Regions from separate parts of the Paenibacillus sp. ALE3 genome, predicted to be linked through region 1. Evidence: riboswitches for the same ligand, from Rfam matches in the RefSeq annotation. Region 1 holds a riboswitch; each other region holds the start of a gene.

Region 1 (9,902 bases):
CCAGCCAGTCATGGTCCGTTTCCATTCCATAAAGCGTGGATCAAGGGTGATTTCTTCCCTACGCGGGCGGGGAAAAGGAACATCTACGACATGCATCACTGAAGCAGGTCGCGCCGACAGCACATAAATGCGGTCGGAGAGCAGCAGCGCTTCTTCAATGCTGTGGGTAATGAACAGCACAGAGCGGCGGTTCTTCTCCCACATCCGCAATAACCATTGCTGCATGTCTGCACGTGTCAGTGCATCGAGTGCGCTGAACGGCTCATCCAGCAACATTAATTCCTGTGGGCTGAGCAGGGCGCGAAGAAAGGCCGCGCGTTGCTGCATGCCACCAGATAGCGTATGCGGATAGGCCTTCGCGAACTTGCCCAGTCCAACCTGTTCGAGCCATTGCAAGGCTTCTTTACGACGTTCACGTTCGCTGCCGTATCGGGAGCCCGCTGCTGCATCCTTTCGTGGTGCATTTTCCTGCCCGAGCAGTATGTTGTCCAGCGTGGTGCGCCACGGGAAAAGGGCAGGCTGCTGCGGCATATAGCTGATATGCCCGCGTTCACCAGTCATGTCCCGTCCATGCATACGGATACGTCCCTGCTGCGGCTTGAGCAGCCCTCCGATAATGTGAAACAGTGTGCTTTTGCCACTGCCTGACGGACCGATGAGGGAAACAAATTCGCCCGACTTAACGGTAAGGGATACATCCTGCAGTACAGGCAGTGAGCTTCGCTTTTCCCGGAAGGTGAGGCTGATCCCGTCCAATTCCAAGGCAGGAGGGGCAGGCGTCATTACCTGCAGTTCTCCGGCTTGTTGCTGTTCATCAGCGACGGGTGGTGATGTCAAGTCAGTCGGATGCAGACTCATATATGCCACGTCCTTTCATTGATGCTTTAATGCAATATGTGGATGTTATTCTTGATCAGGTTTCCAGCGAACCAACCATTTCTCCAGTAGTAAAATAACGACAAACATCAGCAAGCTGAGTGCAACAATAATACCGATAGCGGCAAAAATGAGATCCGTACGATAGGCAGACTTTTGCAGCATCATATAATATCCAATTCCTTCACTGGCCCCAATCCATTCGGCAATGATCGCGCCCATCACACTATAGGTAGCAGCGATTTTAACGCCAGAGAAGACTTGTGGCAGGGAGTGTGGTAGCTCTAGCTTTAGAAAAATAGCCCTGCGGCTTGCACCTGACATTCGCATGTAATTCATCATCATACGGTCTGTCCGTGTCAGCCCGTCCATGGCCGCTACAGCCACGGGAAAAAAGCATACTAATGTAATGACCATAAGCTTGGGCAGCACGCCAAAACCGAACCATACCATGAGCAACGGACCGAGGGCGATAATCGGAATGTTTTGGCTAAGGATCAAGAGCGGGTATAGAGCAGATTTGAGAAAAGGAATCGTATGAAGAACGATGGCGATCAGCAGTCCCGTTGCTGTCCCTATAGCAAATCCCGCAAGCGTCAGGCGAACCGTAGCCCATGTATGGGTGCCAAGCAACGCCGATTGCGCCATGCCCTCTTGTACGATTAGGGATGGAGCTGGCAGGAGCCAGGATTCAATATGTAAATAGTTAACCGCTCCCTGCCAAGCCGCTAAAAAGAAGAGGACCGCCACAAGGGGCGGCCATACGCTTTTCCACCAGGATGCGTTCTTGCCTTTCGGATTCATGGGCGATACTTCTCGGTCAGCTTGTTCATGCTGATGCCCTGTGGGTTATGTGCGATTTTGATCTGTGAAATGACGCTGGGACTTCCAGCTTCCGTCAAAGCCTCATGCATGTCTTTGACGACTTTCAGCAATTCGTCCAATTCGCCCTCCATTGTGGTATCCAATGGATTCACCTGATGCTTGACGCCGGAACGCTGGATGACCTCAATCGCCTTGTCTACATATGGATAAGAGTCTTCGTTATTAGGAGTTTTAGGGATGACTTGAATACTGAGCAATGTGTTAGCCATGCGAATTTCACCTGTCCTTTTTAGTTTAAGTTATTAGGAAAATAAATTGGTTTAAGGCGGGGAGACCGCTTCACGGTTCATTTGATCTTACGATCGCTGTTGCCGCGGGATTCTTTGAATTAAATTTTAAAGGTAAGAATCCCCCTGAGCATATGCTTCCGAAGCTAGCTTTCCTAAAGAAAGCTTTCAGGCGAACGCTTCGCTTCTCAAGATTCAAATGAATCGCTACGCTGCCAACCGCCTTATAAGCACCTTATTTTTAAAGCAGGGTTGTATGGCATTTTTACACACAAGCGCACCTGCTTTTGCGCTTAGATACTATGAGACTAAAGAATAAACCAAGTGGAGCGAGAACGAAGCGGACGGAATGGTGCTGTACAAGCGAAGCGGTCGCTTTTGTCCCCGGATTTCTACCCTGCTGATGCTTTAATCCGGAAATCCGGGGGCGGTGGCGATGGAAAGCATCATCCGTCCGCGTAGTGGAACAAAGGCTACTTCAAGCTCTATTTACAAGATCAACGCTTGGGCAAGAAGTCGTTTGTGAAGGCCTTATCGACTTCCAAAGGTTTGCTGAGCAGCTTGCGTTCATACATCCAGTCCGAGTAGTTTTTCCATACCTCCGCTTTTTGTACGCCCCATTGCGGGGCATCGTCCTGATAACGCGGGCTTAGCCATTTTTGACTAGCGAGTACCAGTTTTTTGTCCAGCTCCGGCACAGCTTTACTTAAGATATCTGCCGCTTCTTCTGGATGGGCGATAGTGTATTCATAGCCTTGCGCGGTAGCGTCCATGAACGCTTTGACTAGGTCAGGATCATTTTTTATCGTCTGTTCATTGCTCACAATTACAGGTGTATAGTAATCGAGGTTTTTGGAATAATCTTTTACATATAGCATATCCAATGGCTCACCTCGAAGCTTGGCCTCAATCCCGGTCCATGCGTAGAAAATCCAGGCAAAGTCAATATCCCGCTTCACGGCTGTAAAATAGTCTGCATTGCCCATATTGACGATCTTCACTTTGCTCACATCACCTTGGTCTGAATCCATGATGGATTTCATGACCGCTTCTTCTACAGGTGAACCCCAGCCGCCGTAGCTTTTACCCTCGAAGTCTTTCGGGCTTTTAATTCCGCGGTCTACCGGGGCTGCGAAGCCAGAGGTGTTATGCTGAATCACCGCAGCGATGGATACGAGCGGTACGCCTTGGATGCGAGCCTGAGTGACGCCTTCTTGATAGCTGATACCAAAAGGTGCAGCATTCGAAGCAACCATTTGGTCGGCTCCGCCTGAGCCTGGTTGAACAATTTGGACATTCAAGCCTGCTTTTTCGTAAAATCCTTTGTCCTTGGCGACATAGAGTCCTGTGTGATTCGTATTGGGTGTCCAGTCGAGCACGACTTTAACATCTTTGAGCCCCTTTGCCGAGGTAGACGTTGAAGTGTCGGCAGCAGGAGCCTCCTTTTGAGATGTAGGGGGATTGCCGCCGCAAGCGGTCAGAGTCAGAGCCATGAGCCAAAGACTGATTAGACCCAGGCTTAACATTTTCATGCGCTTCATCGTTGTGTTCTCTCCTTTTTAATTACCCGTTGTCCGTCCAATCAGACAGCTTATGTTCCCCATTTTCACAAAAATAACATCTGCCGGAATGCAATCTTTCCAACAACTTCATCTTCAACAAAAAAAGCGTCCCGGGATTCCGGGACGCTTGCGCTTGTATATACCAAAGTAAGGGATGTCCTGTTTTAATAAAAGGCACATCTTGCTTAAGCATTCCTACGCTGGCATTACCCAGATCAGGTTGTAAGGGTCAGTGTCTTGGGACACAATCTCAGCCGGCCGATTCCAGCACCCCTGGCATTGTATGGTTTAATGGGTTCGTTTATTCGGGTTTACTACGACGATTATATGCCTTGAAGGCGGGTCTGTCCAGCCTTAAGGAAGCGCTCACGGTTCATTTGCCGAACGACAGGGTACACTTTTACTGTGAGCTTTGATCTGAAAATGAACATGAATCATTCAGATCTGTTCTGGTCATGTTATTTTCAGAACAGCTACACTGTATGTTTAGGAGAGCTGGTGCCAAGTGGCATAGCCCTATAGAATTCTAATTCGTAAAAAGGAGTTGTTGTACTGTGGGTAAAACGGAGACATTGGATCGCAGTCAGCTGGAACAAGCTATTGTGAAGGCTTTGGATAACAACAAATTTTGCTCGTTAGGTACGGTAGAGGGCGGAAAACCGAAAGTACGCTATATGGCCCTTTTTAACGTTGGAATGAACATTCATCTGGCGACGGATCGCAAAACACATAAAGTGGAAGAGCTAAAGGAGAATCCGAATGCTTATCTGCTGCTGGGTTATGAAGTGGGTGGCACGAAGGAAGTCTTGGAAGTGGAGGCTACCGTCCAGGTTACAGCTGATGAGGGGTTGCGCAAGCAAGTGTGGAATGATTCTCTGAAAAAGTGGTTTTCCGGACCTGATGATCCCGATTATGTCATTTTAGACGTCAATCCGACTCGTATTGAGTACGTCGGTCAACAAACAGAGCGCCAGGTGTGGACGAAATAGAAACAATATAAACGGACAAGCCAGTAAATTTCCAACCTTTTCAGGAGATTTACTGGCTTTTTTATGCGAAAAATAATTATTTTTTCATAAATATTTTAAGCAAATGACTACTCTTTTGTCTGGCGTTGGATTAAAATAGGAATGGTGGGTTCAAAGCTTACATATATGTGCAAAAGTATGTATATGAGGCATACACCTTAATAAGGAGGGGTATATTTTGTTATTTCGTAAAAATTGGTTTAAAGGGTTTACAGCAGCAGTTGTAGCTTGTAGCCTACTGGTGTTTTCAGCCGCTCCATCTTGGGCAGCTAGCGACTCTCGCGATAGCGCTACGGTGAATTTGCGGATCATGGAAACGACGGATATTCATGGGGCACTGATGAATTATGACTACTATTCGGACAAAGAAACCAACGAATATGGCTTGGTTAGTACAGCAGGCTTGATCCAACAGGCTCGTAGTGAAACAAGAAACAGCATGCTGTTCGATAACGGTGATTTGCTGCAGGGCAATCCTTTAGGCGATTATATGGCTAAAAACAGAGTCTTCGAGAAAGAAGGCGGTGTCCATCCGGTTTACAAGATGATGAACTTGATGGGCTATGATGCGGCTACTGTGGGCAACCACGAATTTAACTTTGGCCTCGACTTTTTGGATAAATCGCTCAAGGGTGCTGATTTTCCTTACGTAAATGCGAACGTCTATGTTGATAATGAGGGTCAAGCTACTAAAAATTATTTTACCCCTTATCAGATTCTTGACAAAACAGTAACGGATGAGAAGGGCGAAGAGCATACACTCAGAGTGGGTGTCATCGGTCTAGTAACACCTCAAATTATGCAGTGGGATGAAGCTAATTTGAAGGATAAGGTCGTTACAAAGGATATCGTGGAAACAGCCAAAAAGTTTGTTCCACAAATGAAAACAGAAGGTGCTGACATTATTGTCGTGCTTGCACATACAGGCTATGAGGATGTGCCGCAAACGCCAATGATGGAGAATGCCGTTAAGTATTTGAGCCAGGTGGACGGAATTAACGCGATTCTGTTTGGGCATGCTCATAAATCTTTCCCTGGCCCTGATTTTAAAGATATGAAGGGCGTAGATTTGGATAAAGGAACTATTAATGGTGTACCAGCTGTAGAAGCTTCTTCGTGGGGCAAGGATCTGGGCATTATTGATCTGAGCCTGGAAAAGAAAAACCGTGAGTGGAATGTAATCAATTCTCAGTCTCAAGTGCGGCCAATTGTGAGCACCACAAACCATGCTTTGCAGTTTACTCCTGACACTAAACTGAAAGACGCGATTAAAGAAGAGCATCAAGGAACGCTGGATTATGTTCGTCAACCTGTCGGTACAACGACTGCACCGATTACCAGCTATTTTGCATTAGTGCAGGATGATCCGTCCATTCAAATTGTGACAAATGCACAGAAATGGTATGTTCAAAACCATCTTAAAGGAACAGAATACGAAAATCTCCCAGTATTATCGGCAGGCGCTCCATTCAAAGCCGGTGGTCGCAACGGTGCCGAGTATTATACCAACATTCCTGAAGGTACAATAGCGATTAAAAACGTGTCCGATCTGTACGTGTACCCGAACACGGTTCATGCCGTAGAAGTTACTGGTGCTGAAATTCAGGAGTGGCTGGAATGGTCTGCGGGTCAGTTCAACCGCATTGATCCTAGCAAAACAGAGGAACAATCGCTGATCAACAAGGATTTTCCAACCTACAATTTTGATGTGATTGACGGTGTGAATTACCAGATTGATGTAACTCAGCCTGCACGATATGATGCCAAGGGAACTATTATTGATTCTTCAGCCCATCGCATCAAGGATCTGCAATACAATGGGAAGGCTATTGATCCTGCACAGAAATTTATCGTTGCGACCAATAACTATCGTGCTTCCTCCTCCAAACTGGCCAACCCAGATGGCAAACGTATTGTGATGGCAGCACCAGATGAAAGTCGCCAAGTCGTTGTTGATTATATCCGTACGAACGGAACGATTAACCCGTCAGCGGACGGCAACTGGTCTATTGCTCCTTTTGGTCAGGCCAAGGTTACCTTTGAGTCCTCTCCTGATGCCAAAGATGTGCTGGCCGGAAATCAACAAATTTCATACTTGAGCAGCGCGGCAGACGGGTTTGCCAAATACAGCTTGAAAGCTGGCGCTAAGCCTAGTGCAGCAACGACGTCTGTGAAGGAAGCTGCGGCACCTGCGAAAGCAACCGCGAAGCCAGCTGTTAAAACGACTAAACCTGCAGCTGCAAAACCAGCTAAAACAACGAAACCAAAGGCGTCCAAGTAACTTGGAATTTTAGTTTCCACTCCATATCAGAATGAAGCAGTAAGTCTCTTTAAACAAGAGACTTGCTGCTTTTTTTGATATCAAATACAACAGTACCTGCGTTTATCATGAGTGCAAAAAAGGTTTTGTTTTTGTCGAATATGTACTTAAGTCCTAAGTTGTTGTTGAGAATAAGCTTATTTTTTGTAAAAACACGTAATTATATAGTGCTTTTGTTCTAATTATTTGTGATATAATGGTGAAAAAACCGGGAAATTGTTCCGAGGAGGACCATTATGACTTGCAGCAATTGCAGCATCATATTACCTATTAAGGATCAAGGATTGCTGAAAATTAGGCATTCTAGGGTGTCGCTTACTCCAGCATTAGAGGGCTTGGGCATGCTATCGGAACAAATGAAACAAGAACATTGGTGTGAGGGTAACATCGTGTTTCGCTATGACAGCCGTACACAGTTGGAACAGCTGGTTAACGGACTGGCTCGTCTGCCGCAGGAGTGCTTGAGCCGAATGCAAGTTGTGGTGACTGGCTTGCAACATGTTGAGGGATTTGAGGAATGGCTTTTATTTGGTCAATTGCAAGCTCGACTGCAACATCCGGATCTGGTGAGTATTATTAATAATCAAAACTTTACCAGCCATATGCAGCCTATTGTTGACTACAAGCTGAATATCATCGGCTTTGAGTTTTTGCTGCGTCCATCACAGCCAGATAAGTCTTTTCAGCCTTTCCGACTGTTTGAAGTCGCCCGTGAAGCTGGATTGCATGCTCATTTGGATCGCTCGGCTCGTATTTCCGCTATTGAAAAAAGTGCGACCTGCCTTCCGGCGGGGATTAAACGATTTATTAACTTTCTCCCTTCAACCATTTATAATCCGGCTTATTGCTTGAATCATACCTTTGAGACGATTAAACGGTTATCTATGAATACGGAGGATTTTGTGTTTGAGGTCGTAGAGACGGAAGAAATAGACGACCTGAATTTTTTGCATCAAATCTTTGAACAGTATCGTACACGGGGAGTTTCAGTGGCACTGGATGATGTAGGAGCAGGCTATTCTACGACAGAGCTTATGAATTGCCTCCAGCCCGATTATGTTAAAATTGACCGCAGTATAATTGATGGCTGTCATCATAACAGTGATCAGAAACGGCAAATTACTGGGATAGTGGAATCCGCTTTTCGTTTTGGAGGTCAGGTGTTGGCTGAAGGTGTAGAACAAAAGGAGGATTTTGAATTTTGTTGCGATGCAGGTGTGTCACTGGCCCAGGGTTATTTGTTTGGTAAGCCGGAGCCTACACCGCCTTCCAACTTTATACTGAGCAGAGTAGTATAATCTGAAATAGCGTATTCTATAAGAAAATCGACATAAATAACCCGATGATCTATGGTCACCGGGTTATTTAGTATTTTAGAACAATCACATCTTAATTATATTCTTTGCACTATTGAGGCGGTTCATGTATCCATCTAGTGTTATTGCGATTATAACGTGATAACGTATAAACCCAGCGGAGTGGTCGCGCTACCTGCAACCATGAAGCTAAGAGAATAGCTTGACTGGCCAGGAGGGACGGGGATGTCAGTCAGTCGGCATACCTTGGTATTATCTTGTAGCAAGGGGATACCATATACATGACCATCCACGCGTACAGACCCGGCGAACGCGCCTCCACGTGGATTGGCATAGATTCGTACGGTACGTACCTCACTACTGTGATTAACGATAGGAATGGTTGCGTTATATATCGTTCCGAATTGTCCGCGATTATCAAGCGCAGGCCCCAGCTCGCTGCGTTCCCCTGTAAACAGCAGATCTGCAGGAGTTTCGCCGTTCAGCTTCTTAGTGGCACATGCTCGGTAGTTGGCGCTTTGCCCTACTACATACTCCGGCATGCGCGCATTTGTTTCAGAAAAGGACCATACTCCCCGTGGGTGCGCCTGCGGCGGGGGTACAGGAGGGAGTGCATCCTTGTGAATCTCGCGCAGATCCGTCTGCGTATCTTTGCTGACTACGGTGCGAATCACATAGTCCAGCGTACCGTGGCCTTCGGCATATTCTACCGTGAGGTCATAGATGAATCCAGCCAGCGATCCTTCGGGTAGCTCAAATTCCTCCAGCAAGGCGGTGCCTCTGCCGAATTTGTGACGGTCTACTGGCTTCAGACGTTTCATCGTACCCGCCAAACAGCTTTTGGCAATAGACTGCCCAACATCAATAATCCAGTTGCCGTCCTCGGGTACAATCTCAAGGGCACGTTCAATATGACGTACTTGCAGGCGAGCCGTGCTTTTATTCTCTATGGTGATGCCCAGTTTAACAGGGCTGCCTATTTTGTTATAATGCCAGCCGAAAATCCGGTGCTTGACTGTCCGGGTTGTGGTGCGAACCACATCATGCCACAAAGTGGCTTGCTCGGTAGGTACCGTTACATGGGTAAGCGTCTCCGGGTTATCGCTAAGCATCAGACGGCGTGTTCCCCCCTCAGTGGCTGACTCCACATCCACATGGATGTTGGGTGGGATTACAGCTGATTCCACAATCAGATCCTTTGGCTCCTTGGGTCGAAGGTTCATATACATTCCTCCCTAAATTCAAGAATGGCACCGCTTTTGGTTCAAGTATATGGGCAGTTCATAAATATAGGTAACGCCAAGTCCATTTATACAACCTGTTTTTCAAAAATTAAATTAAAAATATATCGTAGGCTATAGCAGCTCTGCTTATGCGCCCGAGCAAGCTTACAAGTCCCTTATTTCTCTGCACCAACGATTCGCATACAGGTATTGCGTGTATGTTAAGAGCATAAGCTATTGGATGTACAGAGAAGATACAGGAGGGAAACATGCCTAAAAAAATATGGTGGAAGGAAGCTGTTGTTTATCAGATATACCCGATCAGTTTTCAGGATTCTGACGGAGACGGAAAAGGGGACCTGCGCGGCATTTTGTCTCGGCTTGATTATCTGTCTGAGCTAGGGATTGATGTGATCTGGATTTGCCCGATATATAAGTCGCCCAATCACGATAATGGATATGACA
Region 2 (9,902 bases), 410 kb from region 1:
GTATGAGCTTGGGGGGCAGACGACGCTTTTTTCTCCTGATGTTGCCATGCCTGTTCTACCGGATCAAGCGCGCTCCGTTGCTCTTCAAGCAACTCTATGGCGGTGCGTTCCGTTTGTTCAAATACGGTTCGCCAATCATCCAGCAGCCGCACATAAGCAGGTTCTAGCCCTTCAGTAGCGGATTTAATCACTTCCACATGCCAACTTTCCTGCTGCTTCCAATGACGGATTTCCTCCAGCACACGTAAGGGCAGGAAAGACCCATAAGTACTCAGCATCGTTTTTACCTCCCGTATCCCACTATGGCTATCCAGCAGATCTAGCAGATCTGTCCTGGATGCATATGTACCCAGTATATTCGCCGTCCCATCGGGAATATGTCTATGAACTTCCTTCATCAGGTTATATCTGTTGCACAGAACAATAATTAATCGTGGAAAATAAAAAAAGAAGCCTGTCTACGGCACGGGTTAAGTGTCCATAGGTAGGCTTCTTCAAGGCGATGAATGCTTATTCGAAAATAATTCTTTACTTCGTAGTCGTTTGTTTATGGGCAGCAGCCGTGGTTTTCTTGTCCTCCAGCTCCTGTACACTGCTTAAAAATGTCGATACCCGTCGTAAATATTCACGAGGATGCTCTCTGAAAATAAGCTCATGTATCCCGTTTTTTACAATCCATACACTGGAAAGTGGGTTGGTCTGATTGGCAGCGAGCTTTTCCGCAATGGGGTAAGGAGCCTTTTCATCCTGTGTACCATGCACAAACATGATTGGAAACGGATAGTCCTCCTTTTTTACTTCCTGATATGGAATCTGATGCAAACTGGTGCCGTTCAAAACTGGAAACAGCAACTCCAGTATTTCCAAAGATGGATGTCTCGGCAAATTAATTTGATTGTGAATGTTATGGTATAGCGTATCCGGTTCCAGTAGGAAGGTGCTGTCCAAAATCATCGCGTCCACATCTTTGGTTTGCAAACCCGCCTGAAGAGCGGTTCCTGCTCCCATAGAGAAGCCCCATACAATAATTTCCGACGAGCCGCGTTGTTTTGCCAGCTGGATGGCTCCAAGGAGCTGTTGGGATTCTGCCTTGCCTCCGGTTGCGACGGCCTTGCTGTTTTGTGACGCAAATCCGTAATCGAACATGACCACATTAAAGTTCAAGCTATGGGCATAATGCGCCAGATCATACATGGGAATCCAGCTTTCTTCGCGGTTGGCTCCATAGCCATGACTGAAAATTATGGTTTTCCGCGATTGATCTGCCGGGATATACCAGCCTTGTACCATACGGCTACCATCCTTGGCTGGGAAGCTGACTTCCTCATAAGGCATACCTTTGGCCTGCATCGGATTAGAGTATAATGGTGCGACGGTGGGATTCGTAAGCACCCAGGCGATGTAAGCATGCAAGGCAATAAAACAAAACAACAGAAAAAATACGACCGACAGCAGCAGAGCAATCACAACGTGCTTGAACCGCAGCATACGGGGATTAAAGAGTGGGGTGGACGGCTCCTGAACAGCGGTCTGTAGCTGAGCGTTGCGCTGGGATGTGGAAATCATGTAAGAGCCTCCTTATATAGAATTGATCTTCGAATCATAAAATTTAGGTATAATTCCACTTGAAAATAGTAGGGTATGTCCGTATAGATACCTATTATCGTATGATGGGTATTATCCAAAGTCAACGTCTGAACCGGAAAAGTAAAAATGATGCAAAGAATTGTCGATGTTTGTTCTTGTTCTGTAATATGGTTGTCACAAAAACATCGGTTTACAGTAGCTGCGACTATTCTATATAATTTATGTAACCATGTTTCATAGTGTGAAACGAATATGGATACAAGAGGAGCGGTTCACGATGGAAGACCGTAAATTAACCGTCCGCGCTGTAGAGCGTGCACTTGATATACTGCTGTGTTTTACCGCAGAATCTGATCTTGGTCTAACGGAGATTGCCTCCCAAATTGGTCTACATAAAAGCACCGTTCATCGTCTTTTGACTACGCTAGAGGATCGGGGATTTGTCGTTCGGAATGCCGAAACGGAAAAATATCGGCTTGGTTTTCGCATATGGGAGCTGTCCACGCATCTGTCCCAAAGCGATGAGCCGGCGGTGTTGTTACAGCCTGCAATGGAAGGACTGCGTGATCGCTTAGGGGAAACGGTCAGCTTGTACCTGCGGGATGGAAGCATGCGTATTCGCATACAAGCCGTGCAGAGCAATCAGGCGATCCGCAGGGTTGCGCCTGTGGGTGCGCGTATGCCGCTGGCTGTGGGAGCCTCCAGCAAGGTGCTGGCGGCCTTTATGCCGCCACAGGAGCTGGAGGTACTGCTAAGCAGTGAAGAATGGCCTCCCTCGGTAGATCCTGAGGTATATAAAGCCCAGCTGCAGGACATTCGTGAGAAGGGGTATGCGACTAGCTATGAAGAACGTGAGCCAGGGGCTGCGGCTGTGGCCGCGCCTATTGTGAACCGAAAGGGACAGGTCGCGGCGGCTTTATCTGTATCCGGCCCGGTCAGTCGACTTGCACCCGAGACGCTGCATGATTTTGCTCCGGTTTTGATCGAAGCAGCTAAGGAAATGGGGCTTATGCTCCCGTAACAGTAATCAATACAAAAGGAAATCATACAAGGGTTGCCAAAGCTATAAATTTAAAGTAGTCTGATAGAGATGGCGGATGTCTGTTATAGCCGCCAATTCATGTGAATAGAAAGTATCACAGTTACTGGGGGAGCCTGTAATGCGGGCTGAGATGGAATCGGGCAAGATTCCGGACCCTTTGCACCTGATCTGGATCATACCAGCGTAGGGAAGTAATCGGCCATTGAAATGTATACGCAGCTGCTGTCTGCGGTGACGCATAGGGTTTTATTCCATGTGCGTGCTGTCTGGATAGCTGCCTCGTTTGATTAGCCGGTTCCCTAGGGAACCGGCTTTTTTGCATAGATCAGCGCCACCCTGGGAATGGTTCCGGATCGGTGTGTCATTTCAACGATACGGGAGGAATGGATCATGAAACCGACAGAAACAGAAGGAACAAAAGAAACAGGAATGAAATCAACAGCAGTAGAGAAGGCAAGTGTTGAGCAAGCCAGTAGGGTTAATTCTTTCCCGGGGAGCCGCAAGGTGTATATTCAAGGTTCTCGGCCGGACATTGCCGTGCCAGAGCGTGAAATCGCGCTGCACCCCACACATACGCCGCAGGGGATAGAGTATCATGAGCCACTGCGTGTGTACGATACCAGCGGTCCGATGACAGATGAAGCCTATCAGGTGGATATTCGTCAGGGCTTGCCACCATTACGGCGAGCTTGGGCACTGGAACGGGGAGATGTGGAGGCTTATGAGGGCCGCGCCGTCAAGTCGGAGGATAACGGGCTGAAGCCTGGTTCCAAACGGGAGACAGTGGAATTTCCCGGCGTGACCAACCGTCCGCTACGGGCTTCGCAAGGGCGTACTGTGACGCAAATGCACTATGCGCGGCAAGGGATCATTACGCCTGAAATGGAATTTGCGGCGATCCGCGAAGGCGTAGAGCCCGAGTTTGTACGACAGGAGCTGGCGGCTGGACGAGCTATTTTACCTTCAAATATCAATCACCCGGAAAGCGAGCCCATGGTCATTGGACGCCATTTTCACGTAAAGATCAATGCGAACATTGGGAATTCCGCAGTTACGTCCTCCATCGAGGAAGAAGTGGAGAAGATGACCTGGGCTGTGCGCTGGGGCTCAGACACCGTCATGGACCTGTCTACAGGCCGGAATATTCATACAACGCGCGAATGGATCATCAGGAATTCTCCCGTACCGATTGGAACGGTGCCGCTATATCAGGCACTGGAAAAGGTGAACGGCGAAGCTGAGAAGCTGACGTGGGAGCTGTATCGAGACACGCTGATTGAGCAGGCGGAGCAGGGAGTGGACTATTTTACGATCCATGCGGGTGTATTGCTGCGATATATCCCGATGACGGCGAACAGAATGACGGGAATTGTATCCCGGGGCGGGTCGATCATGGCAGCCTGGTGCCTTGCACACCATCAGGAGAATTTTTTGTATACGCATTTTGAAGAAATCTGTGAAATTATGAAAGCCTACGATGTGGCCTTTTCTCTCGGGGATGGTCTGCGTCCAGGGAGTATCTATGATGCGAATGATGAAGCACAATTTGCAGAGCTAGAGACGTTGGGCGAGCTCACGCAAATTGCATGGAAGCGTGATGTCCAGGTCATGATTGAAGGGCCAGGACATGTCCCTATGCACAAAATCAAGGAGAATGTGGATTTACAAATGGAGATTTGTAAGGAAGCCCCCTTTTATACTTTAGGGCCGCTGACGACGGATATCGCACCAGGATATGATCATATTACCTCAGCTATCGGGGCAGCCATGATCGGTTGGTTCGGGACGTCCATGCTGTGCTACGTTACGCCGAAGGAGCACTTGGGTCTGCCGAACAAGGATGATGTCCGCGAAGGAGTTATTACCTACAAAATTGCCGCACATGCTGCCGATCTGGCGAAGGGTCATCCGCGGGCACAGCAGCGGGACGATGCTTTGTCCAAGGCGCGTTTTGAATTCCGCTGGCGCGATCAGTTCAATCTCTCGCTTGACCCTGAGCGGGCATTGTCCTACCATGATGAAACGCTACCAGCAGAGGGGGCCAAGGAAGCCCACTTTTGCTCGATGTGCGGTCCCAAGTTTTGCAGTATGCGTATCACGCAGGACATTCGTGCCTATGCGGCCGATAAGGGACTGAATACTGAGGAAGCCGTTGCCGCCGGGATGCGAGAGAAGGCAGAGCAGTATCGGGAAGCTGGGCAGTAAAAATCGGTAGCGATACAAAAGTCAATCAACTGGGAAGCCTCAACGAAAAGTACAGTTAAGCTCGTCAGAGGTTTATTTCCATAAACGTATGAGTTTAGGTTTAGAAACGCGTGAGTAACAAAAAGCCGTGGTTCTCTACAGTCGATGTAGAAAACTACGGCTTTTCAGCTTATGTAAAGCGGGATCATGCTACCGGATTAACGGAGCTTTATTTTTTACCCATTTTTTCATTCAAAATGTCCTGAAAGCTGAGCTTCTTCTCCGAGCTGTCTTCTTTCTTCTGCATACTCACCGCGTTGGCACGTTGGTATTGGTGGTGAAAAGGCATCAGGGTGTGGACAGTTAAGTTCATTGTATTCATGTGGTCATTCCTCCAATTCCATTTTGTCAAATTCAGATTGAGTTGCTTAGGACGTCTGTATAGGACTATGTATATGTACTTGATGTCGTAATGCCGTGTAGGTTGCTTGGTAATGTTTCAATCATTATACCCGCATTTATCCAAAGTAAAACGCTTTTGACATAAAACAGGAAGATGGTCGTATGTGTCCAAAATGTGTATTAGGAGGATGGTCATTTTAGGGGAAAATGTGCCTAGGGCCTAAACAAGGGCTAGAGGCCCGTTTTCTCAGTTTAGTAGTCGGGATTGTGTTTTTTTGTCGAATAACCTTGTATTAGCGGAATTTTGCGGAATTCTAAGGTTGGACTAAGGCAGTCTGGTGGCGAATTAAAGTGTCAAAGTTGTATTGACTTTATGTTGGGTAGTAGATACCATGAACTGGTTGTCAGCGTATTTTGGCAAGAAGAGTCAGCCAATCCATCTGGCAATTCATCCGTTGAAATGTTAGAGAGAGGATTAGAGCATATATGAAAAAAAGTATTGCAGATATCGTATTTATTATTCTGGGTGCGTTTTTTTTCGCGCTGGCTGTTAATCTGTATGTGATCCCGAATGAATTTGGCGAGGGGGGCGTTACAGGGGTCACGATCATCTTGTACTACCTGTTTCAGTGGTCTCCCTCGATCGTCAATCTGGTGATTAATGGCTTGCTGCTGATTGTCGGATATAAATTTTTGGACAAGAGAACGACTCTGTATACTATAATTGCGGTCGCTTTTAACTCGCTGTTTTTACATTTAACAGTCAACTGGCGGATTGATTCGCATGAGCCGACGATTAATGCCGTATTTGCCGGAGTTTTGGTAGGGGTCGGCATTGGCTTAATTGTACGGGTCGGTGGTACAACGGCAGGAACGGTCATTTTAGCCCGGATTGCCAACAAGTATCTGGATTGGAATATCAGCTATGCCTTGTTGTTTTTTGATCTGATTGTCGCCTTCTCTTCCTACTTTATTATTGGCCCGGAAAAATTAATGCTAACTATCGTTATTTTGTACGTCGGTACGAAAGTTATGGATTTCATGATTGAAGGATTGAATCCGAAAAAAGCGGTCATGATTATTTCGGAGCATCAAGACAAAATTGCTGAGATGGTCATTACGCAGATGGACCGTGGAGTTACCGTCCTGTCAGGCCACGGATATTACACCAAAAATCCAAAAGAGGTCCTATATATCGTCATTAGCAAACAAGAGGTGTCGGCGCTTAAAAAGATTGTAAAAGCTATCGATACAGCAGCATTTATCACCATTCATGACGTACGGGACGTATTTGGAGAGGGCTTTTTGGATATTTCGAAGTAGTTTAGCAATGCGAAGGTAAGAGAATAAGAGAATACAGTTGGAAGCCGGTCCTGAGTGGGTCGGCTTTTTTTGCTGTTGTGATGTTTATTTCATTTTTAGTATTGGAAAATATGCATAATAAAGTGGAGTCACTCAATTTCTGTTATATGGAGGGGGTAAGCGGGATGGAGAGTAAAAGCAACTATGATGTAAAAGAAGAATTCAAGAAGCCGTGGATGCATGTGTCTATTTTCTTTATTGTGCTGCATGTTATAAATTTTTCTTTGTTTTCCTCCTCGTTTCATTCCGCTAAGGATCGTATAGCATTGTTGTATTTTCCATTAGTTACTATGGTTTTAACACTGGCTATCGTAGTACTGAATCCAAGGTATTCAAAGCATAGAAACACCTTATCTGAACGTATGCTCGCTTCTTATCGTAAGATTTGTGCAAGTGTGTTTATTGTACTTGATTTGATTTTCCTTGCACTCATGTTCAAATATTCGGGTGGATTTCTATTCAGCACATTAAAATTAGCTTTATTTTTATCGGCTATTTTGCATTTAGCAATAGGAATATCTTTTGCTACAATAACACCCAATCGTCTAATCGGATTAAAGTTTCCTTGGCTGCTTTCGGATGAAAAGGCATGGAAGAAGACACATCGCATTTCTGCTTATATTTGGATAGCCTTTGGCTTAATAGGGATTTCCATAGGATTAGGACAAGAAGTTAATGTGTATATGGTACTCGCCTCTTTTTTGCCCACGATGATTAGTTTTATTATTTCTCTCTTACTAAGCCGGGGAAGTAAAAATATAGACGGCTGATCTGTGTATCATATAAATCGTTTAGCTCAAGAAGGAGGATTTTCATGCGAAGTAGATTAAATATTTTAAATTTATTTTCCTTTCTTCTTTCTATTGTGCCCTTCAGCATCTACTTGTTTATCTACCCGACAATGCCAAGAAATGTGGCAATCCACTACAATTTCAATGATGTGGCTGATCGTTTTGTTGACAAATCCTCCCCTGAGGTATGGTTGTTGTGTGCACTTAGCTTCATAGCTTTTGTGATTATGCTTTTTCTCCAGCCTTTTCTCAGACGTCAGTTCAAGAGCGAAGAAAGTTCTGCAATCATGGAAAGCCTGCCTGGTCTCTTCACGCTTCTTATAACCCTTGTGTTCTCAATCCTTGGCATACGTTTCCTTTTAGAGGCTTGAAGAATGTAAAAAATCCCCTCTCAATTGCAGTTTACACCGCATTTGGGAGGGGATTTTCATGATTCAATCGATCATTACGCTTGAATCATTTGACGCAATACGGTTTGCAAAATACCACCGTTGTGGTAGTAATCGATGTCGACGGTGCTATCCAGACGGGCAGTGACCGGGAATTCGAACTTGGTGCCATCCTCGCGTTTGGCTACAACCGTAAGTTCTTGACCTGGTTTCACGTCATTGTCAATGCCGAGAATATCGAAGGTTTCGCGACCATTGAGACCCAAGCTGGACCAGCCATAGCCTTCCTGGAATTGCAGCGGCAGTACACCCATGCCGACCAGGTTGCTGCGGTGAATCCGCTCGAAGCTTTCAGCAATGACGGCTTTAACACCTAACAACAGTGTACCTTTGGCCGCCCAGTCACGGGAGCTACCTGTACCGTATTCCTTGCCGGCAATGACGATCAGGTTCTGATCGGCTGCCTGATATTTCATGGACGCATCATAGATGGACATTTCCTCATCTGTTGGCAAGTACTTGGTCACACCGCCTTCGGTGCCTGGAGCTACATTATTGCGGATACGGATGTTGGCAAATGTACCGCGCATCATGACTTCATGATTACCGCGACGAGAGCCGTAGGAGTTGAAGTCCTTACGCTCTACACCATGCTCCTTCAAGTACAGTCCTGCCGGGCTGGAAGGGGCGATGTTGCCTGCTGGCGAGATGTGGTCAGTCGTGACCGAATCATTCAGCAGGGCAAGTACACGGGCATTACGGATTTCCTTGATATCCTGCACACCATCTTGAAGTCCTTCAAAGAACGGCGGATTTTGAATATAAGTTGAGTTTTCATCCCACTCATACAATTCGCCTTCAGGAACCGGAATGGAATTCCATTTCTCGTTGGCTGTAAATACATTTTCGTATTTGCGGCGGAACATATCCGGGCTGAGAGACAGGCTGATCGCTTCTTTGATTTCTTCGGAAGAAGGCCAGATATCTTTCAGGTAGACAGGCTGATTGTCCTGATCATAACCAAGCGGGTCATTCGTCAAATCAATGTTCACCGTACCTGCCAGCGCGTAAGCGACAACCAGTGGCGGCGAACCAAGATAGTTGGCTTTGACCTGCGCATGCACACGTCCTTCAAAGTTCCGGTTACCGGAAATGACTGCGCCGACGGTCAGATCATGGTCTGTAATGGCCTGGCTCACTTCGTCGGGAAGTGGACCGGAGTTACCGATACAGGTCGCGCAGCCGTAGCCTGCCACATGGAAGCCGAGGGCTTCGAGTGGTTCGATCAGCCCGGCTTTTTGCAGGTATTCCGTTACAACAAGGGAACCTGGTGTCAAGCTTGTTTTAACATAGCCTGGCTTTTTGAGCCCGCGTTGTACTGCCTTTTTGGCGAGCAAGCCCGCGCCTAGCATAACGCTTGGGTTGGAGGTGTTCGTGCAGCTTGTAATCGCTGCAATCACGACTGAGCCAGTACCCAGTTCACTGGTGGAGCCGTCCGGATGGGTCAGTGGAACCTTCTGTGCAATCTTTTCATCGCTCAGTCCATAGCCGCCTTTGTCTACCGGGGTACGGATAATGCCTTCGAAGGTTTCTTTCATGCGGCTGAGCTCAACACGGTCCTGCGGACGTTTGGGTCCGGCGAGACTCGGTACAACCGAAGCCAGATCCAGCTCAATCGTATCGCTGAACACAGGGTCTGGGGTATCGGCTGTGCGGAACATGCCTTGAGCTTTGTAATATTCCTCTACGAGGCTGACTTGCTCATCGGAACGTCCGGTGCTGCGCAGGTAAGCCAGCGTTTCGGCATCAACCGGGAAAAAGCCGATCGTTGCGCCGTATTCCGGTGCCATGTTGGCCACAGTCGCACGGTCAGCCAAGCTGATGTTGGCCAGACCTGGACCGAAAAATTCTACGAATTTCCCGACCACGCCTTTTTTACGCAGCATTTGCGTAACTGTTAGCGCCAGGTCCGTAGCGGTAGCACCTTCTGACAGACTGCCTGTCAGTTTGAAGCCGATCACATCGGGAGTGACAAAATACAACGGCTGCCCCAGCATACCGGCCTCTGCCTCAATCCCGCCGACACCCCAGCCCACAACACCCAGCCCGTTAATCATCGTCGTATGGGAGTCCGTTCCCACGAGG
Region 3 (9,902 bases), 2.7 Mb from region 1:
ATTCTATTTATAACCGCATGTGCAGCAGCAGCAAACTTGTCCAGTCAATTGGGTAGTGCACTGGAATTAAGGTCGCAGCGGGAGGAGCAATCAGAGGGGCGGATATCCAGAACTATAGAGGTGGAGACGCCGCAACGGATTAAGGGGACTCAAGTTATCCAGACCATTCGGATGAACTTGCAGGAGGGGATTTCGGTTCAAGTTGACGGTTTAGAGTACGATGTATACTCTGAACCGTTTGAGCCTGATGTATCTACCTTGGATGCTTCCTCTATATATGCCATATACCCACAGCGTAATGGGAACGGAGACATAACATCTGTACGTTTTGAGAAATTGGGGGAGGACTGAAGTGGTTCAAATAATATCCAAGCTGTTGGGGGCGCTGCTCGCTGTATTGCTTTTGTACATCGTACCCGCAGCTCAAGCTGCTGAACGGCAGGATGATATATCCGGGTTAAATACATATCATTCGACTGTACATTTTGTTGATATGGTAAGAACCAAAGGTTACATTACACCGACGATGTATAACGATTTTATGCGTGATCTGGAGCTGACAGGCAATACGTACGAAGTTGATTTGGAGCATATGCACAAAAAATATGTACCGAACTATGCAGATGCGGCGAAGCCAGACAGTTTTCTTGGTAATTATGAAGCTGTATACGATGGCTACTATAACCCGCAAATCTTACCTGTACTGTTTCCTGATAATTCGCAGCCCAAGTCGGAACAGACACGTCGGTATACCTTGATGGCCGGAGATTATTTTACAGTACGATTACATAATACGAATCGAACTCCTGCGGATTTATACAAATCCTGGATTTTGGGTGGAATAGATAACGATAAGCCGGCAGTTTCAGCTTCTTACGGGGGCATGGTTTTGAATGAAGATTACTGATTTTGCAGTTATATTTGTCCTACTCTTTTTGCCCTTTGGTGTGGTTAGTGATTTACGAGTGCAGAATCAGCGTGAAGTACAGCAGCTAGAAATGAAATATACGTCTGCTCTCCGTACCGCAGTTCAGGATGCAGGTGTTGTGCTCTCACAGAATGAACGTCAGGAACGCGAGGCCGGATATGGATCAGATAAGTTTTTTCGTGTAGATAAAGAAGAAGCACTGACCACGTTCCTGCATACTTTCTTCCTTAATATGGGCATTGATGGGGATATAGCAGCACAACGTGCGTTATTGGATTACATACCAGTCATTGTGATTCTGGACTATGATGGTTATTATACGTTCGCTTCAGCAACCTATAAAGATGCGTATGGACAAGCGGTCATAGGCCACAAGTGGAGCGAAAAAAAGCCTTATGCCTATGTTGATGCAGCAGGCAATAGTGTGGGATTCACCCTGGACAATTATCTGCACGCATATGATGCGCGAAATCAGAGATGGGTGGAGGGTTTTCAAAAGGAGCTTGAGGGTCAGACCCCCATTTCGTTACTGAACAATTCATTAACCTTTGAGCAAATGCGCCGTTCTACCATCGTTCGCACCGTTCAGGAAGATCTGGCTCGAATGATTAACGTCCATAACGAAAAAGCAGCACGGAATGGCATTTCCTATACGTTCACTCTTCCACTCATTCCACAAGAGGAATGGTATAACACGATAGATGATGTGGGTATGATTGCGTTTATCCAAGGCATTCCAGTTGGAGACAGGTATTACAATAACTACGGGTTTGGTGGTGGAAGAGTCGTCCGAAAGCGATCTATTATTGGAGGCATAGAACCGGGTACTGGCATGAAATATTTTTATAGAGATTCATATCCAGCCCCTTTTCAAGCGATTGAGCGTTTTATGGATGAAAAATCTGCGGCAGCTGCTGGGTATTTCGAATACAAATATCATAACAGCTTAAAATAATCACTCTCCGGGGTGGGTTTCGTATTATTAGGTCAACTAAAAGGTTGGCCTGCAGTGACAGCCTAGTCTTTCGATTTTATGGTCACTGCTATTTTAAAGAGTGAGTCAAATAAATGGAATTTGATACTCGACTTATCGGGGGAATTCCAACGAAGCTGACACCACTCGCAAAGTGTATGCCGTTATATGTAAATTTAAGTGCTAATATCTGTTGAAGTAAAAGACGAAACCGCTTGTGAATATTTTTGTCTTGGCATCATTTAGGCTCTTGCCTAATGTTGAAGGTTTTTTAGTCCTTTATATAGGCAACCGCATATGATAAGTAAACACTGAATCAAAAAAAGGAGAATGAGTATGTACCCAAAATCATGCCATCACTTCCCATGGCATATTCCTATGTATAACAGCTGTAATTACAGCTATCGGAGTTATAATCCTCAATACTACAATTGGTACAACAACGACAGTAATCTCAATGAAAAGATAATATTAAGAGATTATGGACAAAGTCCATTTGTAGTGAATATTGACCAGGCTGCAAATCAAAACAAAAGTTACCGTACTGCTATATGGACAGGGAAACATTTTCAAGTGACTCTGATGAGTATTAATGTTGGCGATGATATCGGTTTAGAAGCTCATCCAACAACTGATCAATTCATACGTATTGAAGAAGGTCAGGCACTTGTTCAAATGGGGGATAGGAAAGACAAATTAGATTATCAAGTGATGGCCTATGATGACTATGCAATTATGATACCTGCTGGAAAATGGCACAATGTAATTAATACAGGAAATACGCCCCTTAAGATATACGTTATCTATGCACCGCCTGAGCATCCATTTGGTACAGTTCATGAAACAAAAGAAATTGTCATGTCTGCTGAAAGATAGCCAATTATAAATTAATTTTATTTCATCCCGGTCCAGAATCCAGACCGGGATGATTACATTTTCTTCATTTTATTATTCCTCCGATACTCATGAGGACTGTCTACATAGAGTTCCTTTTTATTAATTGTTATTAGAACTTATCAATTATTTAGGCATTCATTGCTAGGGAATTGTAAGCTTCTGTATACTAGAAGCTTAGATTACCAAAGCAGCAAAAAACTCCTTACGTACCTACCGAAGAGGAGCTTAAGTGCTACTACGATTAACTGTTTTTCTTTTTTTAGGCCAATCCATCTGAAAACCTAAAAATATGCTGTTTTCAATATTCCGATAAGGGTGCCGGATGTGCTACAATAAAGCTTTGAAAGAAACGATAGCTATATGAAATAAGAACACTCGGCAATGCCGATGAGACAATAAGGAGCCAAAAACAGCTTATGAGTTTATTGACTGTAGAAAATGTATCCCACAACTTTGGGGACCGTGCATTATTTAAAAATGTTTCCTTTCGATTACTTGCGGGGGAACGTGTAGGATTGGTAGGAGCTAATGGTGTTGGTAAATCGACACTCATGAACATTCTGACTGGAAAATTGCTTAAAGATGAAGGCAAAGTGGAATGGACTCCACGTGTACGTCATGGCTATCTGGATCAGCACACCAAGCTGACGCCGGGCAAAACAGTACGTGATGTATTAAAAGACGCTTTTCTTCCTTTGTTGGAACTAGAAAAGGAAATGATGCAAATTACAGACAAAATGGGAGAGGCTTCTCCCGAAGAGTTGGAAGTCTTGCTGGAACAGATGGGAGAAATTCAAGAGCAATTGGATATGGGGGATTTTTACCTCATTGATGTGAAGGTTGAAGAAATGGCGAATGGATTAGGTCTCTCTGCCATCGGACTGGATCGGGATGTAGCAGCCCTTAGTGGTGGGCAACGGACAAAGGTGCTTCTTGCTAAGTTGCTGTTGGAAAAGCCAAATGTATTGCTGCTGGATGAGCCTACCAACTATTTGGATGTGGAGCATATTGAATGGCTTACGCGATATTTGAAGGATTATCCCTATGCTTTTATCCTCATCTCACATGATACTGAATTTATGAACCAAGTCGTTAATGTAATCTACCATCTTGAATTTGCTAAGATGACCCGCTATTCAGCTAACTATGAAAAGTTTCTTGAAATGGCGGATCTGAACAAAGCACAGCATATTGATGCATATGAGAAGCAGCAGGAATATATTAAGAAACAGGAAGATTTTATTCAGCGCAATAAAGCGCGCGCATCTACATCAGGCCGTGCAAAAAGCCGTGAAAAGCAGCTTGATCGGATCGAACGTATTGATAAGCCTGAAGAAGCTGCAAAGCCAACCTTTCAGTTCAAAGAAGCCCGTGCGAGCGGGAAAACGGTTTTTGAGGGTATTGATTTTGAAATTGGCTACACTCATGCTCTTTTGCCTAAAATGTCCATGACGATCGAACGTGGCGAAAAGATCGCAATTGTTGGCTGCAATGGTGTTGGTAAGTCTACGTTGCTCAAAACCATTCTTGGGAAAATACCTCCAATCAGCGGAAAAACCTATCAAGGGGATTTCTTGCAGCCTGCTTATTTTGAACAGGAAGTAAAGGCGGAGAAAATTACACCGATTGACGATGTATGGAATGAATTTCCGCATTTGAATCAGCATGAAGTACGAGCGCATTTGGCGCGCTGTGGTTTAAAGAATGAGCATATCACCCGGCCTTTGTCTGCGCTTAGTGGTGGAGAACAGGCTAAAGTCCGCCTTTGTAAACTGTTAATGCGTGAGAGCAACTGGGTACTGTTTGATGAGCCTACCAACCACTTGGATGTCAAAGCAAAGGATGAACTCAAACGCGCTTTGAAGGAATACAAAGGGACCGTATTGCTTGTATCCCACGAACCGGACTTTTACGAGGATTGGGTAACCAAAACGTGGAATGTAGAAGAGTGGTCTAGTAAAGTTAACTGAAATCCAGTTCTGACAGATTTAACACAAGGTGGGGTTTGCAGAATTAGGAAAATATGCTAAGCTATCTTTAGCTGATACAATAAAATAGTCACACTAGGGGAGCCGCCCATGCGGCTGAGACGGAATAAATGGATTTCGGACCCTTTGTACCTGATCTGGGTTATGCCAGCGTAGGGAAGTGAGTTCCGTACAAACAAGGTAGCAGCTCTTTACTTTTGTTTGCGCGGGGAACGATATACGTCTACGGATATAATGTCCGTTTGATTTCGAACGTTCGTCAAACCACTTCCTTTGGAAGTGGTTTTTTGCATTTCAATCATCTTCATTTGTTCGAGCTTCCGTAGACGATTTTACATACGATCTCCTTTCATTATTGCTGGCACATGTGGCTGCTCCGTATGATATTACCTAATATGGGGCTGTAACTATATAGGTTCAGCTTATCCGATTATTTTATAACACTAGTTCAATTTTTTAGTCCAAGAGAGGTGAAAATGAGATCGAATTACACGTAATTACGATGGAAAGTGTCTCCTGCGTGAATGTACCCCAAGTGGCTGCTGCTATTTGTCCTTGTATTCATTATGTACACGCACGTTTGAAACAGAAGGGTGCCTCTGCTTTGCTTTCTTTGACTCGTAGCATGATCGAGCAGGGAGTTCCTTTGCAGCAAATTGTAGTAAATGACCGTGTGGACATAGCTATGCTTACCTTTGTAGGAGCTGTCCAGCTACCAGCTAATGGGTTATCTGTGGTGGATGCAAAAAGTCTAATTCCGAAGGGTACACGATGTGGAGTGTCTGTACATTCCTTGGAGGAGGCGCAGACTGCTGAGCAGGCGGGAGCAGACTATGTACTATTTGGCCATGTATATAAGACCCATTGTAAGAGCGGTCTTGTACCGCGGGGTATAGCACAGCTTGAACGCATTTGCAGATTGTCGGACATTCCGGTGATAGCGCTGGGAGGCATACAACCCCATCATGTTCCAGAGCTTTATCATGCTGGAGCAAGCGGAATTGCGGTGATGTCTGGTATATGGGAAGCAAAGTCACCCGTTGCAGCAGCGATGGAATATAGGCGAATGGTAGATCTTGTAGTTCACGACCTGTAGCAAGAAAACGAGACGAAGGGAAAGCAGAATGCTTACTGGAGAGGAGACACGGAACATATGTCAAAGACACATACAGAGAAAAAAGCGATAGGACACGCTGAATGCTTGGTCATAGGCGGAGGTGTGATCGGCAGTTCCATTGCTTATCATGTAGCTAAGGAGGGACGTAGTACGATCATGCTGGAACGATGGATCCCTGGTGAGGGAGCATCAGGAGCAGCGGTGGGAATGCTGGCAGCGGAAAGTGAAGAGTTTGCAGACCTTGAGCTGGCACGATTTGCCCGTACAAGTCGAGATGCATTCCCTGACCTTGTCTGTGATTTGGAACGTTTATCGGGTATTTCAGTGGACTTTCGTACAGGAGGATTTGTGACCCCATTTCGTTCGGAAGCAGAGGGCCAAAAACGCTGGAATGCTGCGAATATGCGAGAGGATGATCGTGCCATTTGGTGGGATGCCAAGGAGTTGGCCCGACGGATTCCGGGCTTGGCAGATCAAGTAATTGGGGCTATCTACCGATCAAAGGAGACACAAGTGTCTCCTGTCCAGCTTTGCCGTGCTTATGCAGGGGCAGCTGCGGTGCTGGGAGCAACAATATGGTCTGGAACTCAAGCTGAGGAACTGGTCATACAGGATGGTCGAGTTTGCGGTGTGCGAACGGATAGTGGATTTTTTTCCTGTGATCAGGTCGTGATTGCCGCAGGCTTGGACAGCTTGAAATTGCTAGAACAAATTGGGTTTGATTATCCACTATACCCGGTCAAGGGCGAAGCGGTAGCAGTCTCCTTGAAGGATCATCCTTTGGATTATACCATTTATGCTGACGATATTTACCTCGTGCCTAAACAGAATAACGAGCTTTGGATTGGTGCCACGAGTCTTCCGCATCAATATGACAAAGAGGTGACCGTAGGAGGCTTAAAGGGGTTGTTAGCACGTGCATCTGCCTGGTTACCGCGTGTACAGGAAGCTTCTTTTGTACGTGCATGGGCAGGCTTGCGTCCGCAGGCAGCTGCGGAGCGACCTTTCATTGGACCTGTTCCTGGAGTAGAGGGCGTCTATGCTGCAGTCGGGCATTATCGCAACGGTGTCCTGCTTAGTGATGCGACTGGGCGAGCGATGTCAGCTATGCTTAAAGGGGCAGGTGCAGCTGGACTTGGAATAAGTAAATTTTCTTCTGAACTTCTCAAGGAGGAAAGCTTATGAAGCTGACCATTAACGGACAGAGTATGACCATTTCCAATCGAATTACTCGTGTGGATCAATTGCTGCATGAACTTGATTTAAAGGTGAAAACCGTAGTAGTAGAGCTGAATCGGCATATATTGACCCGTGAAGATCATCATGAAACGGTACTTAAGGATGGAGATTGCCTAGAAATCGTACATTTTGTAGGAGGCGGTTGATCATGTTAACCATTGGAAAAGCATCTTTTACCTCAAGGCTGTTGCTAGGAACGGGGAAATTTTCGGATCTGGATATCCAATCCCAAGCCGTAGAGGCTGCTGAGACGGAAATATTAACGTTCGCTGTGCGCAGACTGAATTTGGAGGAACGGGATAAGCAGCATTTTCTCGATACACTGGATTTGAGCCGGTATACACTTCTTCCCAACACAGCGGGGGCAACAACAGCAGAGGAGGCAATCCGTATTGCCAAGTTGGCAAAAGCCTCCGGCTTGTGCGATATGATTAAGGTAGAAGTTATTGGGGATAGCAAGACGCTGTTGCCTGATCCTTTTGAAACATTGAAAGCTAGTGAAAAGTTGCTAGAGGAAGGCTTTGTCGTGCTACCCTACATATCGGATGATGTGATACTAGCGAAGAGGTTGCAAGAGCTTGGAGTACATGCCGTAATGCCTGGAGCGTCGCCGATTGGTACAGGACATGGTTTGCTCAATCCGTTTTCGTTAGAGTTGATTATCGAGCAAGCGGAAGTTCCGGTCATTGTCGATGCTGGTATTCGCTCACCTGGTGACGCAGCAATGGCAATGCAGTTGGGAGCAGATGGTGTTCTGCTGAATACAGCTGTCTCAGGAGCGAAGGATCCTTTGAAAATGGCTGAGGCCATGAAGCTGGCTGTACGTGCAGGCAGATATGGATTTGAGGCGGGGATGATTCCTGTAAAACGTTATGCTTCAGCAAGCAGTCCGATAGAAGGCATGGTTCAGGGATGAGAATTACTAAAAAATCTGCTGCTGAACCACCACAAAGTGACCGTTATTCCAGACAGGAAAGGTTTGCACCCTTTGGGCCTGCAGGCCAACGCCGGCTTGCTTCCTCTCACGTACTAATCATAGGTGTTGGAGCGCTGGGCACAGGTATTGCAGAAACGTTAGTTCGTGGAGGCGTAGGTACGGTAAGCCTGGTAGACCGGGATTATGTGGAATGGAGCAATTTGCAGCGCCAGCAGCTTTTTCAGGAAAGTGATGCTGTGCAAAGGTGTCCCAAAGCAGTAGCTGCCCAGCGAAGATTAAAGGATATTAATTCGGAAACAATTGTACATGCACATGTCTTGGATGTTGGGATAGAAGAGCTGGAAGAGTTGATCCAGGGGGTAGATCTCATGATGGATGCAACCGATAATTTCGATACCCGGCTTCTTATGAACGACATGGCACTCAAGCATCGCATTCCTTGGATTTATGGAGGATGTGTGGGTAGCTACGGTGTAACTTACACTATTTTACCGGGTCAGACACCTTGTCTACACTGTCTGATGGGAACTGTACCGCTTGGAGGGGAGACCTGTGATACGGCCGGGATTATTCCGCAGGCAGTACAAATGGTCACCGCTAACCAGACTACGGAAGCTTTCAAGCTTCTTGGTGGATATCCCGAGAACTTGAGAGGAAAGTTGCTTTCGTTTGATTTGTGGAAAAATGAGTATGTAGCAATAGCAGTGGATCGTCTTAAAAAAGCGAATTGTCCTTCTTGCGGTAGCCAACCGACGTATCCCTATTTATCAGCCTCTTATCGGCAGAAAACAGATGTTTTGTGCGGTAGGGATACCGTTCAAATAAGACCTGCCAACCGAACACATCTGAATCTCGCAGAGATAGCAAATAGATTTACAGCATTGGGTGAGGGGAACGTAGAGTGGAATTCGTATCTGGTTTCCTTTAGTGTGGGCGAGCATCGCTTAGTTGTTTTTGCAGATGGCAGAGCGCTGATCCATGGGACAAAGGACGTGGCAAAAGCAAGAAGTCTATATCATCGCTATTTGGGCTGAAAACCATAAACCATAAAGCATAAAGCAGAAAACCATTCTTTGAGAATGATTTTCTGCTTTTTTGTTACACTAACACAAATATGTTTTAATGGCTTATAACAAACTTGTTCGTATCCAATATGTAATGCGATGTCCAAACCAGGTGGGTGAAAAGATGAGCCCGTTAATTGTACTTGTGGATGAAAATGAAGCGCCCGCTGTATTCGTTCATCCATTGGAGCAGGCAGGTTATCAGGTGGTTCATGTTCGTAATACGTCGGATGTAAGCCCTTATATAGCTCAAAATTCTGTGAGTTTGCTACTCCTGAACATTAAAGATGAACAGGCGGGCACTCAAGGCTTGATTCGCAATTTGCAGCAGAACCATCCTCATGTGCCGATACTTGCAATGATTTCTTCGGATGAGGAGGGATATATGGTTTCCTGCTTTGAAGAAGGGGCACATGATGTAATGGTAGTGCCTTTTTATCCTAGAGTTCTTCTGGCTAGAGTGGCTAATTTATTACGAATTTTTGGTATTGAACGTGATGTGAAAAGGGCAATCGAAGTGGGGGATTTACATATAGACACTGCAAGCAGAATGGTGAGCAGAGGGGAACGCGAACTGGAATTAACTCCGAAAGAATTTGATCTTTTGCTACATCTGGCGATACATCTTAACCAAGTTTGCAGCAGGCAGCAAATTTTAAGGGATGTTTGGAAACATGATTATATCGCTGATACGAATGTAGTAGATGTGTACATCAGGCATTTAAGGGTTAAAGTAGATAGAGGGCAAAAGTTTAAAAT

Evidence for each region. A riboswitch is a leader RNA that binds a small molecule or an ion and turns the genes downstream of it on or off. The one in region 1 is predicted to bind thiamine pyrophosphate.
Region 2: linked by a shared signal. The riboswitch ahead of thiC (phosphomethylpyrimidine synthase ThiC) and the one ahead of ACXHJ2_RS21540 (ABC transporter substrate-binding protein) in region 1 are both predicted to bind thiamine pyrophosphate.
Region 3: linked by a shared signal. The riboswitch ahead of ACXHJ2_RS09570 (thiamine phosphate synthase) and the one ahead of ACXHJ2_RS21540 (ABC transporter substrate-binding protein) in region 1 are both predicted to bind thiamine pyrophosphate.

The regions. Positions count from the first base shown of each region.
Region 1 covers NZ_CM134214.1:4,798,650-4,808,551, reverse strand. The annotation lists gene ACXHJ2_RS21560 (ABC transporter ATP-binding protein) at 1-858, opposite strand, end outside; gene ACXHJ2_RS21555 (ABC transporter permease) at 904-1,680, opposite strand; gene ACXHJ2_RS21550 (MTH1187 family thiamine-binding protein) at 1,677-1,970, opposite strand; gene ACXHJ2_RS21545 (hypothetical protein) at 2,313-2,450, shown strand; gene ACXHJ2_RS21540 (ABC transporter substrate-binding protein) at 2,486-3,529, opposite strand; TPP riboswitch at 3,726-3,835, opposite strand; gene ACXHJ2_RS21535 (pyridoxamine 5'-phosphate oxidase family protein) at 4,105-4,539, shown strand; gene ACXHJ2_RS21530 (bifunctional 2',3'-cyclic-nucleotide 2'-phosphodiesterase/3'-nucleotidase) at 4,757-6,859, shown strand; gene ACXHJ2_RS21525 (EAL domain-containing protein) at 7,135-8,196, shown strand; gene ACXHJ2_RS21520 (hypothetical protein) at 8,346-9,437, opposite strand; gene ACXHJ2_RS21515 (glycoside hydrolase family 13 protein) at 9,707-9,902, shown strand, end outside.
Region 2 covers NZ_CM134214.1:4,386,109-4,396,010, reverse strand. The annotation lists gene ACXHJ2_RS19510 (Fe-Mn family superoxide dismutase) at 1-278, opposite strand, end outside; gene ACXHJ2_RS19505 (alpha/beta hydrolase) at 529-1,566, opposite strand; gene ACXHJ2_RS19500 (IclR family transcriptional regulator) at 1,865-2,608, shown strand; TPP riboswitch at 2,725-2,836, shown strand; gene thiC (phosphomethylpyrimidine synthase ThiC) at 3,020-4,834, shown strand; gene ACXHJ2_RS19490 (hypothetical protein) at 5,043-5,195, opposite strand; gene ACXHJ2_RS19485 (YitT family protein) at 5,702-6,538, shown strand; gene ACXHJ2_RS19480 (SdpI family protein) at 6,703-7,347, shown strand; gene ACXHJ2_RS19475 (DUF1648 domain-containing protein) at 7,392-7,739, shown strand; gene acnA (aconitate hydratase AcnA) at 7,814-9,902, opposite strand, start outside.
Region 3 covers NZ_CM134214.1:2,115,196-2,125,097, forward strand. The annotation lists gene ACXHJ2_RS09545 (hypothetical protein) at 1-351, shown strand, start outside; gene ACXHJ2_RS09550 (hypothetical protein) at 353-907, shown strand; gene ACXHJ2_RS09555 (hypothetical protein) at 894-1,883, shown strand; gene ACXHJ2_RS09560 (cupin domain-containing protein) at 2,238-2,777, shown strand; gene ACXHJ2_RS09565 (ABC-F family ATP-binding cassette domain-containing protein) at 3,215-4,768, shown strand; TPP riboswitch at 4,854-4,962, shown strand; gene ACXHJ2_RS09570 (thiamine phosphate synthase) at 5,289-5,882, shown strand; gene thiO (glycine oxidase ThiO) at 5,940-7,088, shown strand; gene thiS (sulfur carrier protein ThiS) at 7,085-7,288, shown strand; gene ACXHJ2_RS09585 (thiazole synthase) at 7,291-8,058, shown strand; gene ACXHJ2_RS09590 (ThiF family adenylyltransferase) at 8,055-9,113, shown strand; gene ACXHJ2_RS09595 (response regulator transcription factor) at 9,268-9,902, shown strand, end outside.